2 linked regions of the Duganella dendranthematis genome follow. The protein of the gene in region 2 binds, or shares a complex with, the protein of the main gene of each other region. Links are inferred from orthologs where the notes say so. Each region holds a gene or a part of one and is shown on either strand. Other genes may lie near its edges.

Region 1 (3,297 bases), 430 kb from region 2 along the record:
CTTCGACTTCCTGGGTGCATCGGCGGTAGCCAAGGTTGTCAACGTGGCCTGCAACTTTGCCGGCCTGGTGTGGTTTGGCTACGCCGGCCACCTGATCTGGCAGTTGGGCATGACCATGGCCGTGTGCCAGATCGCCGGTTCACTGATCGGTTCGCGCATGGCGATGAAGCACGGCAGCGGCTTCGTCCGCAAGCTGTTCCTGGTGGTGGTGTCGGTGCTGATCGTCAAGACTGGCTATGACGCCTGGCTGCGGTGGTGATACCTGGGTGACACTGTTCCACGTGAAACAATAGAAAAAGGGCACTTGGCAACTCACCAAGTGCCCTTTTTTCATTGTTTCACGTGGAACACAGCCAACAATATTTTTGCCTAAAAAAGTCGCAACACCAAAAAAACTCTATAATCTGACCTTGATCCCCTTCGCTTTAAATTCTCCACCATGCTATTTCCTACGAAATTCGACGTCATCGTTGTCGGCGGTGGTCATGCCGGTACCGAAGCTGCACTCGCTTCTGCCCGCATGGGCCAGAAGACGCTGCTGCTCACCCACAACATTGAGACGCTGGGTCAGATGTCGTGCAATCCCTCCATCGGCGGTATCGGCAAAGGCCATCTGGTCAAAGAAGTCGATGCGCTGGGCGGCGCCATGGCGATCGCTACCGATGAATCGGGCATCCAGTTCCGCATCCTGAATTCCTCCAAAGGCCCGGCCGTACGCGCCACGCGCGCGCAAGCCGATCGTATCCTGTACAAGGCCGCCATCCGCGAGCGCCTGGAAAACCAACCTAACCTGTGGCTGTTCCAGCAGGCAGTGGACGACCTGATCGTGGAGGGCGACCGCGTGGTCGGCGCCGTTACCCAGATCGGCCTGAAGTTCCTTGCGCCAGCGGTGGTGCTGACCGCCGGCACTTTCCTCGACGGTAAGATCCACGTCGGCCTGAACAGCTACTCGGGTGGCCGCGCCGGCGATCCGCCAGCCGTATCGCTGTCCGCGCGCCTGAAAGAATTGAAGCTGCCGCAAGGCCGTCTGAAGACCGGCACGCCGCCGCGCATCGACGGCCGCAGCATCGACTTTACGCAGATGACCGAACAGCCGGGCGACCTCGATCCGGTGCCGGTGTTCTCGGTGATGGGCAATGCCGCCATGCACCCTGAGCAAATGCCTTGCTGGATCACGCATACCAACCAGCAAACCCACGACATCATCCGTGGCGGCCTGGACCGCAGTCCGATGTACACCGGCGTGATCGAAGGCGTCGGCCCGCGTTATTGCCCGTCGATCGAAGACAAGATTCACCGCTTCGCGTCGAAGGAATCGCACCAGATTTTCCTGGAGCCGGAAGGCCTGACCACGCACGAATTCTATCCAAACGGCATCTCCACCAGCCTGCCGTTCGACGTGCAGATCGCGCTGGTGCGCTCGATGAAAGGCCTGGAAAACGCCCACATTCTGCGTCCTGGCTATGCGATTGAATACGATTACTTCGACCCGCGTGGCCTGAAAGCATCGCTGGAAACCAAGGCTATCAATGGCCTGTTTTTCGCCGGCCAGATCAATGGCACCACCGGTTACGAAGAGGCTGCGGCACAAGGTCTGCTGGCCGGCGTCAACGCCGCGCTGCAAACTCAGGGCCGTGGAGCCTGGACGCCAGCCCGTTCGGAAGCCTATCTGGGCGTGATGGTAGACGACCTCGTCACGCAAGGCGTGATGGAGCCGTACCGCATGTTCACCAGCCGCGCCGAGTACCGCCTGAGCCTGCGCGAAGACAACGCCGACATGCGCCTGACCGAAATCGGCCGCAAGCTGGGCGTGGTTGGCGATGCGCAGTGGGAAGCCTTCGACCGCAAGCGCGAGTCGGTTGGCCGCGAACTGGAACGGCTGCGCTCCACGTGGGTGAACCCGCGCATCCTGGAAGCGGCTGAGTCCGAACGCGTGATTGGTCAGGCCATCGAGCGGGAGTATTCGTTGGCCGATTTGCTGCGCCGTCCCGGCGTTGCCTACGACACGCTGATGACGCTCAAAGGTACTGACGGCCGCGAGCTCGCAGGTCCGGGTGAGACTGATGAAGCGGTCAAGGAACAGATCGAAATTCAGCTCAAATACTCGGGCTATATTGATCGCCAGACCAAGGAAGTCGAGCGCCACGAGCACTACGAAAACCTGAAATTGCCGGAAGGTTTCAGCTATCTGGACATCACCGCGCTGTCGGTGGAAGTGCGCCAGAAGTTGCACGCGCAGCGTCCGGAAACGCTGGGCCAGGCATCGCGTATTTCTGGTGTGACGCCGGCGGCGATTTCGCTGCTGCTGGTACACCTGAAGAAGGCCGGATTCGGCGGTTTTTTGAATAAAGAAGAGGCAGCATGAAGGTGTTTAACCGCGAAGTAGTAGCGGATGTTCTGAAACAAGGCATCAAGCAGCTGCCCTTGCAGCTGAGCGAGGAACAGGTAGAAAAGCTGCTGGACTACCTGGCCCTGCTGAACAAGTGGAATTCGGTCTACAACCTGACCTCGGTGCGCGACCCCATGGAAATGGTCAAGCTGCACCTGCTGGACTCGCTGGCGGCCGTTCCGGCGTTCGCGGGGGCGTCAAATGTACTGGATGTCGGGGCAGGGGGCGGATTGCCGGGCGTGGTGCTGGCGATTAGCCGGCCGGATATGAAATTGTCGATGATCGACACGGTGCACAAGAAGACCGCCTTCCTCAATCAGGTGAAGGCGGAGCTGGAACTGGGCAATGTGACGGTGTACACCAAAAAGGTGCAGGAGCTGGAAGTGAAGACCAAGTTCGACGTCATCACCTCCCGGGCGTTCGCCGACCTGTCGGACTTCGTCAACTGGTCCGGGCACCTGCTGGCGGAGGGCGGCCAGTTCATCGCCTTGAAAGGCACGGCGCCGGCGGAGGAGCGAGAGCGACTGCCAGCACCATGGAAAGTGCAGAAACTGGAGCCTTTGGCAGTGCCGGGGCTGGACGCAGAACGCCACCTGGTATTCATCCAGGCTGATGAAAACGCAGAAACAGTATAAACGGTTTATACGGTATAAATGGTTTATATCAAATAAATAGTATAAATCGTTTATATCGTTTATACCGTATAAATCAAAAGCATCAACACACATAAGAATTACATGGCAAAAATTTTTTGCGTAGCAAATCAAAAGGGCGGCGTAGGCAAGACCACCACCACAGTCAACCTGGCCGCCGGTTTGGCAAAACTGGATCAGCGCGTATTGCTGGTCGATCTAGACCCGCAGGGCAATGCCACCATGGGTGCCGGCATTAACAAGGCGGGCCTGCCT
Region 2 (3,713 bases):
ACAGGCGGCGCTGGTGGCGGAAACCATCCGCGCCAAAATCGCCTCGCTCCAGATCAACCACTCGCCGGCGGCCACCCGGCCGCACGTCACCATGAGCATCGGCGTGGCCACCTTCGACAAAGACAAACTGGCCGACGCCGCCGCCATGCTGGCCGCCGCCGACAGCTGTTTGTACGCGGCCAAGAAAGCTGGCCGCGATTGTGTCATCGTCTATCGTCAACAACAGGAGAATGCAGCATGATGTTACGCAGTGCCCTTACCTTGGCGGCCGTGCTGGCCGCGCCGTATGCCCTCTCCGCACCGGCGGCCTGCACCGGCAAAGCCCCATCCGGCGAGCTGACGGCGACCCGCATCGCCGCCGCCAACAGCACCCGCAGCGAACCCGGCCTGTATGAAGGACCGGTATGGATCAAGGATGCGCTGTACTTCTCCGACTTCACGTTTGGCCCCGGCTTCCCGTCGCGCATCCTGAAGCTGGACGCCAGCGGCAAAGTCAGCGTGGCAATCGAGGACAGCGGCAGCAACGGCTTGGCCACCGACGGCCACGGCAACATCATCGCCGCCACCCACAAGTGGAAATCGGTGTCGCTGTACACGCTGGACGGCAAGCGCAGCGACCTGGTCAGCAAGTTTGAAGGCACCGTCTTCAACTCGCCGAACGACATGGCGATGGCCTCGGATGACACGCTGTACTTCAGCGATCCAGACTTCCAGCGCACCGCCGCGCCGGGCGGCCAGGACAAGACGCGCGTGTACCGCGTGGGCACCGACGGCAAGGTCACGGTGGTGGATGACACGCTGAAAAATCCGAACGGCGTATCGCTGTCGCCAAAGGAAGACGTGCTGTACGTGAACGGCATGGTGGGCGAGCACGGCGTGCTGCGCGCCTACCCGATCGTCAACGGCATGCCGCAGGCCGGCAAGGATCTGGTGGAGCAGCTGGGTATTCCGGACGGCATGGCGGTGGACTGCTACGGCAACATCTACGTCAGCGAGCACACCGACAAGCGGCTGCGCGTGTTCACGCCGGCGGGCAAACAGATCGCCACCATCAAAGTCGACGCCAACGTCACCAACGCCGCCTTCGGTGGCGCCGACGGCAAGACCCTCTACATCACCGGCGCCGGCGCACTGTGGCAACTCAAGCTGGACGTTACCGGTTCGCCGTACTAAACCAAGTTTATTTGCCGATACAGAAGCGGCTGAAGATGACGCCTAGCAGGTCGTCGGAGGAGAAGGCGCCGGTGATGCTCGACAGCTGAACTTGCGCCAGCCGCAGTTCTTCGGCGAACAGGTCCAGCGACTGGTCGCTCTGCGCGGCGTGCTCGCCGGCGCGGGCCAGGTGGGCGCCAGCGTTTTTCAGCGCGATCAGGTGACGTTCGCGCGCCAGGTACAGCGATTCGCCGGTCTGCTGCCAGCCGGCGATGCGCAACAGTTCCTTGCGCAGCAAATCAATCCCGACGTGGTCGTGCGCCGACAGGTAGATGTGGGTGGCGTCTTCCATCACGTCCACCGCCGGCTTGTGGCCGGACAGATCAATCTTGTTCCAGATGCGTAGCACCGGCACGCCTTCCGGGAACGCGGCTGTGATATTTTCATCGGCGCGCGACGGACCGTGGTCGGCGTCCAGCAGGTGTAGGATGACGTCGGCCTTGCCGACCTCGCCCCAGGTACGCTCGATGCCGATCCGTTCCACCACGTCCACCGCCTCTTCCGGGGCGCGGATGCCGGCGGTGTCGATGATGTTCAGCGGGATGCCTTCGATCTGAATCGTCTCGGTGACCTTGTCGCGCGTGGTGCCGGCGATCGGCGTAACGATCGCCACGTCATTGCCCGCCAGCGCATTCAGCAACGACGATTTGCCGACGTTCGGCTGGCCGACCAGCACCACGTTCAGCCCTTCGCGCAGCAGCGCACCTTGCGCCGCCTGCTTGAAAACCTGCTCCAACGCGGCAACGATGCTCTTCAGTTGCCCACGCGCGTCGGATTTTTCCAGGAAGTCGATTTCTTCTTCCGGGAAATCCAGCGTGGCTTCCACCAGCATGCGCAGGTTGGTGACGCTGCCGACCAGCGTATTCACGGTTTTCGAGAATGCGCCCGACAGCGATTGCGACGCCGACTTGGCCGCCGCTTCGGTCGAGGCGTCGATCAGGTCGGCCACGGCTTCCGCTTGCGCTAGGTCGAGCTTGTCATTGAGGTAGGCGCGGCGGGTGAATTCGCCCGGTTCGGCCAGCCGCAGGCCGAGGTCTTCGCCGGCTTCCAGTACGCGCGCCAGCAGCATCTGCAGCACGATAGGGCCGCCGTGGCCTTGCAGTTCCAGCACGTCTTCCCCGGTGTACGAGTTCGGCCCCTTGAACCAGATGGCGATACCCTGGTCGATGATGCTGCCGTCGGCCTGCTTGAACGGGATGTAGGTGGCGTGGCGCGGCTTGAGCGCGTCGCCGCCGAACAGCGCGCCGATCAGCGCTTGCAGGTTTTTGCCGGAGGCGCGCACGACGCCGATGCCGCCGCGCCCCGGTGCGGTGGCGATGGCGGCGATAGGGGAAGAGTCGATGTTCATAAACGGATTGTAAGGTAAATAAAAAAAAGCCCCATGTGGCTTTGCAGCGGCCTTGGCCGGTGCAAGCGCACATGGGGCTTTTTAGCAACAGCTTGTGGCGCTTACGCCTTGGCAGGCGCCGGGGTACCGAATTTCTTGGAAATCACATACTGTTGAGCAATCGACAGCACGTTATTCACGACCCAGTACAGCACCAGGCCGGACGGGAAGAAGAAGAACATCACCGAGAACGCCAGCGGCATGAACAGCATCATCTTGGCTTGCATCGGATCAGCCGGTGCAGGGTTCAGCTTGGTGGTGATGAACATCGAAATCGCGTACAGCACCGGCAGGATCGCATACGGATCGTGCTGGGCCAGGTCGGTGATCCAGCCAATCCACGGTGCGCCGCGGATTTCCACCGCCGATTGCAGCACGTAGTACAGCGAGATGAACACTGGCATCTGCACCAGGATCGGCAGGCAGCCACCCAGCGGATTGATCTTCTCCTGCTTGTACAGTTCCATCGTGGCCTGGTTCATCTTGGCCGGGTCGCCTTTGTAGCGCTCGCGGATGGCTTGCATCTTCGGCGTCACCAGCTTGACCTTCGCCATGCTGCGGTAACCGGCAGCCGACAGCGGGAAGAACAGCAGCTTGATCAGGATGGTGAACACAATAATGGTCCAGCCCCAGTTGCCCAGCAGCGAGTGGATGTAGTTGATCACGGCGAACATCGGCTTGGCGATCATGGCCAGGAAACCGTAGTCGCGCACCAGGATCAGGCCCGGCGCGGTCTCTTCCAGCAGCTTGGCTTCTTGCGGGCCGGAGAACAGGCGGGCGTCATTGCTGACGGTGGCGCCCGGCGCAATCGTGCCCAGCGGCTGCTTGACGGCGATGCCGTACACATTGGTATCGATCTTCGAGGTCTCGATATCGTGCATCAGCTTAGGCTGCGGAATGAAGGCCGAGACGAAGAAGTGCTGCGAAATCGCGATCCAGCCGTTGTCGGCCTTGGTGGCGTGGTCCTGCACCACCGGCTTGCCGGTCTTGGCCGCTTCGGCCGCTTCTTTTTCCAGCGTGTCGAACTTCAGCTTCTCGTAGTGCTTGTCGTCGGTGTACAGCGTCGGGCCGGTGTAGCTGCTGTTGAAGAACGAGTCGCCGGCCGGCTTGTTGC

The links.
Region 1: the proteins of mnmE (region 2) and mnmG are in contact, whole or in part, in a solved structure (PDB 9HIP), measured with the Escherichia coli proteins. The link is inferred for Duganella dendranthematis from one-to-one orthologs.

What each region holds. Positions count from the first base shown.
Region 1 is NZ_CP051684.1:2,462,643-2,465,939, forward strand. What follows is about bases 1-2,902. They hold mnmG (tRNA uridine-5-carboxymethylaminomethyl(34) synthesis enzyme MnmG), read left to right. Parts: upstream 1-439; coding sequence 440-2,365; downstream 2,366-2,902. Other genes in these bases: HH213_RS11320 (sulfite exporter TauE/SafE family protein), read left to right, coding at 1-259; rsmG (16S rRNA (guanine(527)-N(7))-methyltransferase RsmG), read left to right, coding at 2,362-2,902. Also shown: more of rsmG, read left to right, coding at 2,903-3,024; HH213_RS11335 (ParA family protein), read left to right, coding at 3,127-3,297. UniProt on the Escherichia coli protein: NAD-binding protein involved in the addition of a carboxymethylaminomethyl (cmnm) group at the wobble position (U34) of certain tRNAs, forming tRNA-cmnm(5)s(2)U34.
Region 2 is NZ_CP051684.1:2,034,587-2,038,299, forward strand. The notes cover bases 371-3,292. They hold mnmE (tRNA uridine-5-carboxymethylaminomethyl(34) synthesis GTPase MnmE), read right to left. Parts: upstream 2,561-3,292; coding sequence 1,181-2,560; downstream 371-1,180. Other genes in these bases: HH213_RS09440 (SMP-30/gluconolactonase/LRE family protein), read left to right, coding at 371-1,173; yidC (membrane protein insertase YidC), read right to left, coding at 2,662-3,292. In the rest of the region: HH213_RS09435 (sensor domain-containing diguanylate cyclase), read left to right, coding at 1-241; more of HH213_RS09440, read left to right, coding at 238-370; more of yidC, read right to left, coding at 3,293-3,713. UniProt on the Escherichia coli protein: Exhibits a very high intrinsic GTPase hydrolysis rate. Involved in the addition of a carboxymethylaminomethyl (cmnm) group at the wobble position (U34) of certain tRNAs, forming tRNA-cmnm(5)s(2)U34.